Regions from separate parts of the Serratia sp. TSA_7 genome, predicted to be linked through region 2. Evidence: predicted binding sites of a transcription regulator. Region 2 holds the regulator's gene; each other region holds the start of a gene.

The links. Region 2 encodes LexA, which represses DNA repair genes until DNA is damaged. Its sites were predicted from a motif close to TNCTGTATGTACATACAGNA; they were not measured.
Region 1: mutH (DNA mismatch repair endonuclease MutH) is a predicted target of LexA. The motif match lies at 2,146-2,165, and genes of this name have one in related genera.
Region 3: umuD (translesion error-prone DNA polymerase V autoproteolytic subunit) is a predicted target of LexA. The motif match lies at 1,788-1,807, and genes of this name have one in related genera.

What each region holds. Positions count from the first base shown of each region.
Region 1 covers NZ_JBQZFU010000002.1:75,036-78,317, reverse strand. Annotated here, with positions in the region: gene ACUTQW_RS09300 (YgdI/YgdR family lipoprotein) at 225-443, opposite strand; gene ACUTQW_RS09295 (TerC family protein) at 615-1,331, opposite strand; gene mutH (DNA mismatch repair endonuclease MutH) at 1,427-2,113, opposite strand; gene rppH (RNA pyrophosphohydrolase) at 2,810-3,282, shown strand, end outside.
Region 2 covers NZ_JBQZFU010000011.1:55,505-58,786, forward strand. Annotated here, with positions in the region: gene plsB (glycerol-3-phosphate 1-O-acyltransferase PlsB) at 1-406, opposite strand, end outside; gene ACUTQW_RS23085 (diacylglycerol kinase) at 556-924, shown strand; gene lexA (transcriptional repressor LexA) at 1,043-1,651, shown strand; gene dinF (MATE family efflux transporter DinF) at 1,753-3,090, shown strand.
Region 3 covers NZ_JBQZFU010000001.1:1,739,623-1,742,904, forward strand. Annotated here, with positions in the region: gene ACUTQW_RS08290 (LacI family DNA-binding transcriptional regulator) at 104-1,114, opposite strand; gene umuD (translesion error-prone DNA polymerase V autoproteolytic subunit) at 1,348-1,770, opposite strand; gene ACUTQW_RS08300 (response regulator transcription factor) at 2,311-2,931, shown strand; gene ACUTQW_RS08305 (alpha/beta fold hydrolase) at 2,985-3,282, opposite strand, start outside.

The sequences.
Region 1 (3,282 bases), on a different contig from region 2:
TCGTCTTTCAAGCTACCTCTAAATAGCTGCGCCTAATAGTGCTACAGGTGAGGAGCATGCAGAGCGCCGACACGCCGTGAATCCATCCATGGAGGCTCGTATCGCGCGTCCATCCGCTCAACGGTCGGCTAAACTGCATGCTCCCCACCCGTCTCAAGCTTGGGGTGTAGCGGTATTAAACGCACTTATCAGACGCCTGGCTGTAACTTGAAATAGTAGAGGGATTAACGCTCGATGACCTGCGAAACCTGATCGCCGTTGATTTGGCGGTTGTTGCCTTTTTCATCTTTATAGCTGATCAGGCCGGTATCCTGATCGATCTCGGGTTTGCCCTGAGTCAGGATCATATTGCCGTCTTTGGTCGCCATCACGTAATCGCTGGAGCAGCCCGTCAGCCCGGCGGCGATCACCAACGCAGAAACTGCCATTACCCACTTTTTCATCCTGCCGATCCTCAATTATGTATGCAGAAAAGAGTCTTCTTCCAAGATTAGCAAACTCTGGATACCTCGTGTTTCGGATAAGTCCTTATCTTGGTAAGAGAAAGTATGCAGAAGAGTTGAAGGAAGGATAAAAATGCAAACGGGAGCGGCTTTCGCACGCTCCCGTAGGGGTTACTCCGGAGCCTGGTTTTTCTTGCCGCGCATCAGGTTGAGCGCTTCGACGGACATCGAGAAGAACATCGCAAAATAGATGTAACCTTTCGGAATATGTATCTGGAAGCTTTCCAGCATCAGGGTGAAACCCACCAGGATCAGGAACGCCAGCGCCAGCATTTTCACTGAAGGATGGCGGTTAACGAACTCGCCGATCGGCCGGGCGGCAAACATCATTACCCCAACCGCAATCACCACCGCCGCCATCATGATAAACAGGTGATCGGACAGGCCTACCGCCGTAATCACCGAGTCCAGGCTGAAGATGATATCCAGTAACATAATCTGCACGATGGCGCCGAAGAAGCCGTTCACTTTAGTGTGGTGCTCTTCATCGGACCCTTCGATAGTTTCGTGGATCTCTTTGCTGGCTTTCCAGATCAGGAACAGCCCGCCGAGCAGCAGGATAAGATCGCGCGCCGAGATGCTGTGGTCCATCACCGTAAACAGCGGGTGGGTCAGGCGGATCACCCAGGCGATGGAAGCCAGCAGCCCCAGACGCATCAGCATGGCGCCGGCCAGACCGATACGGCGAGCCTTGTTCTGCTGCGCTTTCGGCAGTTTGGCCACCACCAGAGACAGGAAAATAATATTATCAATACCCAGAATGATCTCAAGAATGGTTAGCGTACCTAACGCTAACCAGGCATTGGGATCCATAATCCAATCGAACATTGCCAAGCCACACCTTAATAAAAAGCAAAGGCTGAATTATACGCGTTTATTGGTACGGTGACACTGTTAGCTAAACATGGCTTAAACAAAGAGGATCATATTAAGAAATGTCTTGCCAATAACGCGCCGGTGAAGCTTTTTTTCAAATAAAAACCGCGCGGCAGCGTGAGGATAGGCTGGCCCTGTTCGCCGATGGCCTCGGTCAACGCCTTGCTGTTGGCCGCCTTGGGCCGCAGTTGCAGTACCTCTCCGTGACGAGCGGTGATCCGCTCCACGTGGCCGAGCACGATCAGGTCCATCAGTTCCTCCCAATCCCGGCGCAGCATCTCTTCTTCAGCGGCGCTCGGGCTCCACAGCAGCGGTGATCCTATGCGCCGCTGCGCCAGCGGGATTTGTCGCTCGCCTTCTACCGGTATCCACAATACCCGCGCCAGTTTATGGCGCACATGGCTGCTGGCCCAGGTAACGCCGCTGTTGCCGGTAAGCGGTGCTACACAGACGAAGGTGGTTTCCAGCGGCTTGCCGGCAGCGTCAATCGGGATGGTTTTCAACTCAATGCCCAGTTCGGGAAAATCCTGCTCCGGTTTGCTGCCCGCCATGGCGCCGAGGTACAGCTCAAGCAGCATGCCCACCCAACCTTTATCGCGTTTCAGATCCTTGGGGATCGGCAACTGGGCACGCGCGGCCAGTTCACCCAGGGTAAAACCGGCAAGCTGCTGCGCTCGTTCAAACAGCTGCCGTTCGTTTTCCGGCGGAAGGGGAAGAGGGGATAAAAACGCCATAATGCAAGTCCGTCAGATTTGGTTGAAAAATGTACTGCATTTGTGCACAGCGAACATCGGCTGGAAAAGACACGGGAATAGACTAATAGCAGCATGATTTTTCATGACTTTTTTTCTTCCGTCGCGCAGGAAACAAATTCCCTCCGGCGCTTGTGCACCTGAAGCCACCGACAATAAACAGGATCTTACACCTATTTATCCACAGATTTATGGGATAACCCAAATTTTTCCCGATCACTGGTTCGATTTACAGCCTTGACGCGGGCCTTTTTTTGCGAAATTGTCCGTTTTGTGCGTAACTCATACGGATAATCTGTGGATAAAAACGACGTTGGTGGATCTTTCGCCAGGGTAAGATCCTAACCGTGCACAGATCACATTTCTGCCCTGTCCATACCTGTTGATAATAATGTATCTTTTTGTTTTTATTAAAGTAATATTGAATTGGTTTTAACGGTGTTTTTAGGCTCGTCAGAGTTGTACCAGCTTATCCCTTGAGTTCTTCACACACCTATCCACAGAAAAAGTGAATAAAACCGCCGTGAAATCGCCTCGCATGTTTATAACTTTGCCATTATCTGTGAGTTATCCCAATGTTATCCGGTTTACGGCGCTGCAAAGCAGTGGTTTACCGCCTGTAGCTTGTGTGAAACAATCAGTACATCTATGCGAAATTAAGCTTATCGAGGTAGTCCGGTGATCGATGATGATGGCTACCGCCCGAATGTTGGTATCGTAATCTGTAATCGTCAGGGGCAGGTCCTTTGGGCTCGCCGTTACGGTCAACACTCCTGGCAGTTTCCCCAAGGTGGGATTAACCCTGGCGAAACCGCAGAACAGGCAATGTACCGTGAGCTGTTCGAAGAAGTGGGGCTGAGCAAAAAGGATGTGCGCATCCTGGCCTCAACCCGCAACTGGTTGCGCTATAAATTGCCAAAACGTTTGGTGCGTTGGGACACAAAGCCGGTATGTATCGGCCAAAAGCAGAAATGGTTTTTGTTGCAGTTAATGTGCAATGACGCGGATATCAATATGCAACGCAGTAGCACGCCGGAGTTTGACGGCTGGCGCTGGGTGAGTTTTTGGTATCCGGTACGCCAGGTGGTGTCGTTCAAACGCGACGTTTACCGCCGGGTGATGAAAGAATTCGCCGTCACCGTGATGCCGAT
Region 2 (3,282 bases):
CTCGGCCTGGGGAACGGCCAAACATCACCGACACCGGCAGCATCTGAATATCGAGATCCGGATTGCTGCGGTGCAGATCCAGATAGTCGTGAAACAGTTTTACCGACTCTTCTTTCGGTGTGTAGTAGCGGAACACGCGCGGGCCGTCGTGAATAAACACATGGCTTGGCAGTACGGTGCCGTCTATCTCCAGCGGATTGAGGGGGTCGGGCAAATCCTGCGCCAGGCACTGGGTGCGCAGCGTCAGTAAATCCGCCTTGGAATTATAAGGTAAAACATACAAAATCGGCCGTGAGGGATCCAACCCTAACTCCGTGACCGGATCTGAAGGGATAACCTTACTTCTTACCAACAATTTAAGTGGTAAATTCAATAATTTATAATAAATTTTACGCCAACCTGACATAACAACGTGAAGCCTCTTGTTAGCAATGCGCCGCAAGCATACCAGAAACCGGGTAGCAGATCTGTGGTGTTGGAAAACCGTGAGCCGGGAGAGTTTCCTGACCCAAGCTCTATAATTATGACTTACCTCTGTGAAAGGCACTAAAAAACATGGCAAACCAAGCAACCGGCCTGACCCGTATTATTAAAGCCGCCGGCTACTCATATAAAGGCTTTTCTGCTGCCTGGCAGCACGAAGCCGCATTCCGCCAGGAGCTGGTGGCGACCGTGCTGGCTATCATACTGGCGATCTGGCTGGATGTGGGTGCGATAGCGCGCATTTTACTGATCGGATCGGTGCTGTTGGTCGTGATCGTCGAGATGCTGAACAGCGCGATTGAAGCCATTGTCGATAGGGTGGGCACGGAACACCACGAGCTTTCCGGGCGGGCGAAAGATATGGGGTCGGCGGCGGTAACGCTGACGATCATACTGGCGCTGTTTGTCTGGGGTTCGGTACTCTGGCAACACTTTGCCTGAGTGGAACGCTCCGTTGCGGCGGGGCGCTAATCCCTGATTTTTATTCATTCTTCGGTTCCCAAGCCGCGCTTACCTGTATATACTCACAGCAAGACTGTATAAACAAACAGGGGGCGGAATGAAAGCATTAACTACCAGACAACAAGAAGTCTATGATCTGATTCGCGATCATATTTCGTCAACTGGCATGCCGCCAACGCGCGCCGAGATCGCCATGCGTCTGGGGTTCCGTTCGCCAAATGCTGCAGAAGAACATCTGAAAGCGCTGGCGCGCAAGGGCGTGATCGAGATCGTCTCCGGCGCTTCACGCGGCATTCGCCTGCTGATGGAAGATGAAGAAGGTTTACCGCTGATTGGCCGCGTGGCCGCCGGTGAACCGCTGCTGGCGCAGCAGCATATCGAAGGGCACTATAAGGTGGATCCTTCTTTGTTCAAACCGAGCGCGGATTTCCTGCTGCGGGTCAACGGCATGTCGATGCGTGATATCGGCATCCTCGACGGCGATCTGCTGGCGGTGCATAAAACCCAGGACGTGCGGAACGGCCAGGTAGTTGTGGCGCGTATTGAAGATGAAGTTACGGTCAAACGCCTGAAAAAACACGGCAATGTGGTTGAACTGCTGCCGGAAAACAGCGAGTTCCAGCCTATCGTGGTCGACCTGCGTCAGCAAAATTTCACCATTGAAGGTCTGGCGGTCGGCGTGATCCGCAACGGCGACTGGATTTAATCGCTGCGCCTGAACGTTGTCCTCTGATTTAAATCGCCCCAGCTCTGGGGCGATGTCATTTCTGATTCATTCAAACCCTACCGCCACGGGAACATTTCACTATGCGCCTGCTTTCTGCCTTCACCAGCGATACTGATAAAGCCCTATGGCGCCTTGCGTTACCCATGATCTTTTCCAATATTACCGTTCCGCTGCTCGGGCTGGTGGATACTGCGGTGATTGGCCACCTGGATAGCCCCGCCTATCTGGGTGGCGTTGCTATTGGTGCCATGGCTACCAGCTTCCTGTTTATGTTGCTGCTGTTCCTTCGTATGAGCACTACCGGGCTGGCGGCACAGGCGCTCGGTGCACAGGATCCTCAGGGGTTGGCGCGCGCTTTTATGCAGCCGTTGTGGCTGGCGGTGTTGGCCGGTGTGGCGATTGTGCTGCTGCGCCACCCGTTGATCGATATGGCGTTGCAGATCGTGGGCGGCGATGGCGCGGTGCTGGAACAAGCGCGGCTATTCCTCGAAATCCGCTGGCTAAGTGCGCCGGCGGCGTTGGCCAACATGGTGATCCTGGGCTGGCTGCTTGGCGTGCAATACGTGCGTGCACCGGTGATCTTGCTGATTATCGGTAACCTGCTGAATATCGTACTGGATATCTGGTTGGTGATGGGGCTGGGTTGGAACGTGCAAGGGGCGGCGACGGCGACCGTCATCTCTGAATATGCCACCCTGCTGCTGGGGCTATGGCTTGCCTGGCGGGTGATGCGCATACGAGGCATTTCCGCGCCGATGCTGCGCCAGGCCTGGCGCGGTAATCTGCGGCGCCTGCTGGCGCTGAATCGCGACATCATGTTGCGTTCACTGTTGCTGCAAGCGTGTTTTGCCTCACTGACCATTTTCGGTGCCCGGCTTGGCGGCGACGTGGTGGCGGTAAACGCGGTACTGATGAATTTGCTGACCTTCACGGCCTACGCGCTCGACGGCTTTGCCTACGCGGTAGAGGCGCATTCCGGCCATGCCTATGGCGCTCGCGACGACAGCCAACTGCGCAAGGTATGGCGCGCCGCCTGTCGCCAGGCTTGTTTGGTGGCACTGGCTTTTGGGGTGCTGTATGCCGTTGCCGGGCAGCAAATCATCTCGGCATTAACCTCTTTACCCGAGTTGCGTACGCTGGCGAGCCATTATCTGCCGTGGCAGGTGGTGCTGCCGTTGGTCGGTGTGTGGTGTTACCTGCTGGACGGCATGTTTATTGGCGCGACCCGCGGTGCCGAAATGCGCAACAGCATGGCGGTGGCGGCCGTCGGCTTCGGCCTGACGTTGTTTACCGTACCTGTATTGGGCAACCACGGATTATGGCTGGCGCTGGCGGTGTTTCTGTCGCTGAGGGGCATTGCGCTGGGCTGGTTCTGGCACCGTCACCGGCTGCGCGGTACCTGGTTTAGGGGGCAATAAGACAGAGAGCTTTATAGATAATTGAGTAATTTTTCTTATGTTTTTTATTTATATTTGCTTACATGTTCCCAAGAGCCATTCCAGTCGGGTAGCACCTTGTTTGTTAGTGTCTTTTTCTGGTTAATTGTTTTTTTATGGCTTTTTATTCTGGTTTTTGTTTGGTTGTCGTTATCTGCGTCTACAATTAATCAT
Region 3 (3,282 bases), on a different contig from region 2:
AGCACGGGCCGTGTTCCAGCCATCAACGCCAGCGCTTTCATCGTTTTTTGTTAAAAGGAATCCCTGGCGCAAACAGTTGCACCTTGGCTAAACCTGAATCGAATTACAGGGTAGTGATGTGAATATTAACGCTGCTCTCTCGTATAATTAATCGTGAGACAATTTCATGCATTTCGATACTTTCCTGCCTAACTTGATTTTTCACCATTTGAAAGGCCAGGTGAGCAATTTCGCTTATCGGTTGTGCCATGCTGGTGATCTTTTTTGTTTGCGCCAATAAGGTGTTGTCGAAACTGGCGATGGCAATATTCTGAGGTACCGCAACGCCTTTTTCTTTTAACCCATCAATAATATAACTGGCGGCGACATCGTTATAAACCAAAAGACAGGAACAGGTTTTATGCTGCTTCGTTAATTTTTCGATGATGACATCAAGTATATTTATATGGCCTGATATTTTTTCTCCCACGCCTTTGGTTATCCAGAACTGGTTCTCTTTGGCTAGAGCCAGACCATGGCTGCTGATTTTTTTACTGTAGGAAGACACTTTTCGATTATCGACACCTTCCTGAGCAACAAAACCCAATGAGGTATGCCCCATTTGCATAAAATGTTCCGCAATGCTTTCCGCGCCTTTACCTTGGTTAATTGATACGGAGTTAAAAAAACGGGAAACCTGCGTTACGACTGCCACCGGAATGTTGGTGATCGTTAACCACTCAGAGAGTTCAGCCTCCACTTCTGTCGGTACCCACAGCAGGCTGTCGATCCCCATGCCGACCAAGGTATGGATAATTTGCTTATCCTGCTGCGGTTGATTCTGATGCGTTTTAACGATAACCGACTTACCAATGTATCTGGCCTCTTCTTCAAATGTCGCCAGCAGCTCACAGAAGTGAGGGTTAACCAGATTAGGCAATACCACGCCAATCAACCCGGAACATTTGCCGCTAAGTTGGAAAGCACTCTTGCTTGGCACATAACAAAGATAATCCATCGCATCACGCACCGCCTTGCGTGTTTCCGCCACTACGCTGGGGTGGTTATTTAAAACCCGCGATACGGTGGCGGTAGAGACCCCGGCTTTTTTTGCTACGTCTTTAATGGATGCCATGATGATTACTGCGTCTCCCTAACAATGGAACTCACTATAAAGTGTGACGGGAGTTGAAAATGCAAGCCAGTTCACATGTCGTTGTGTTACATCAAACCACGGCTTGCGCTCTCAATTTTATCTATCGCGGGGTTTTGTTGAGTAAATAGAACGTTGGGCCGCCAGCAGGTTCGGAACGCTGTCCTTCTGGTTTGATGCGCAGGTCGTCCAGGCCCGGGGTTTTAATTTCCCACTCACATCGCAGCATAAACAATAAAGGTGACCACGCCGAAAATCTCCAGCGCGTCTTCGTCACCGAAGACGATCGGCGAATAGGCCGGGTTCATCGGCAGCAGCCGCAGATCGGGGTGGCGCTGCAACTTTTTCACCGTGAACTCGCCGTCGATGGCGGCAATGACAATGTTCCCGTGCTCCGCCCGCAGTGAACTGTCGACGATCAGAAGATCGCCATCCTTGATGTTGCCCTCGACCATCGAATCGCCGCTGGCGCGTACAAAGTAAGTGGCGTTGGGGTGCCGCACCAGCAGTTTGCCGATATCCAGCCGGGCCTCCACATAATCCTGCGCAGGAGAAGGGAAACCGCAAGCCACGGGATCGGCAAACAGCGGCAGTGCCGGCGTGGTTTTATTGTCTTCGGAAGGGGAAATAAGCATCATAATGAACAACCTTACTTAACTGTGTTTTTATACAGTATCGCAAAGAATTTATAGCGTTCAAGTTGTTTACTTGAGGATCCCGGGAACCGATTGATGCCGTGGGAAATTTAGCTGCCCTGGCCGGCCGGCAACCTATCTGCATTTTCCCCCCTCAGGCATCAGTAAACACCTTTACCGCAAGAGTATACCATAGCTATAATGACATGATTTTTCACGTAAAAATTATCAATTTACTCTCGGTTTTCTTGTCATTTCAGCCAGTATGCTGACCGATGAGCAGGCCTTCGCACTGATATGATCGCTCTGTGTTCATCGTCTAAACTACAAGTCTTTATCTTTTTCATTGAGGTGTAACCCCAGCCTGAATGGCCTGCGGCGCAGAGCAGCCTGATTATCCCCCGCCATGTCTTCATTTTGACATCCGGATCGGGTTAATTAGGGGGGTAGCATGAGCGCATTTGCCGGCCGAAGAACGGGCGGACTGCGTGGGATTCCCTTGGGTACATGCCCGGTTGCAGGGCGTAATTGCAGAGGCAAGCTATGGAACATGTCGTTTATGTCGTCGATGATGACCATTCGGTCAGGCAATCTATTGTCAGGCTGTTAAACTCTGCCGGCTACAGTGCCGTTGATTTTGACTGTGCAGAGGCCTTTCTTTCACACGCCTTTCCCGCCATACCCGGCTGCATCATTCTGGATATGCGCATGCCGAGCGGTGATGGTTTCGCGGTAACCGACGCGCTGAAAGCCAGCGGCCGGGAAATGCCGGTGATCTTCCTTACCGGCTACGGCACCATCCCGCTGTCGGTGCAGGCGATGAAAGCCGGTGCGCATGAGTTTTTGACCAAGCCGGTCGCTTCCGACGATCTGCTGAAGGCGGTTCAGGAAGCCCTCAATCTGGCCGCGGAAAATTCAGATCAGTTGCGCGAGCATTACGAACTGAAACAGCGGCACCTCACGCTGACCCCGCGCGAACAGGAAGTGCTGGAGCTGACGATTAAAGGCTTGATGAATAAACAGATTGCCGCAGAGCTGGGCGTCAGTGAAATTACGGTCAAGGTACATCGTCGCCGGGTGATGGATAAAATGCAGGTGCGTTCTCTCGCGGATTTGGTGCGTCATGCCGAGCGGTTAAATCTCAGTAAATCCAAAGCATCCTGACAAATCGGCTCATGTGCAGGCATACAGGGAACCCCGCACATGAGCCATTTTGCTTAACGAGCTTGCAAGAACGCCAGCAGATCGTCGTTTAACCGGTCCTGATGCGTTACGGCAAAACCGTGAGGCGCATTGTCATACACCTTCAGTTCAGCGCCAGGGATCGTTTCAGCGGCCACTTTACCGGTGACGTCAATCGGAACGACTTGATCGTTGCTGCCGTGGATCACCAGCGTAGGCACATCAATCTTCAGCATATCGTCACGGAAGTCGGTTTCCGAGAACGCGGTCACGCACTCGATGGTCCCCTTCAGCGATGCCAGCAAAGCAATGTTCAGGGTCTGGGTCAATACG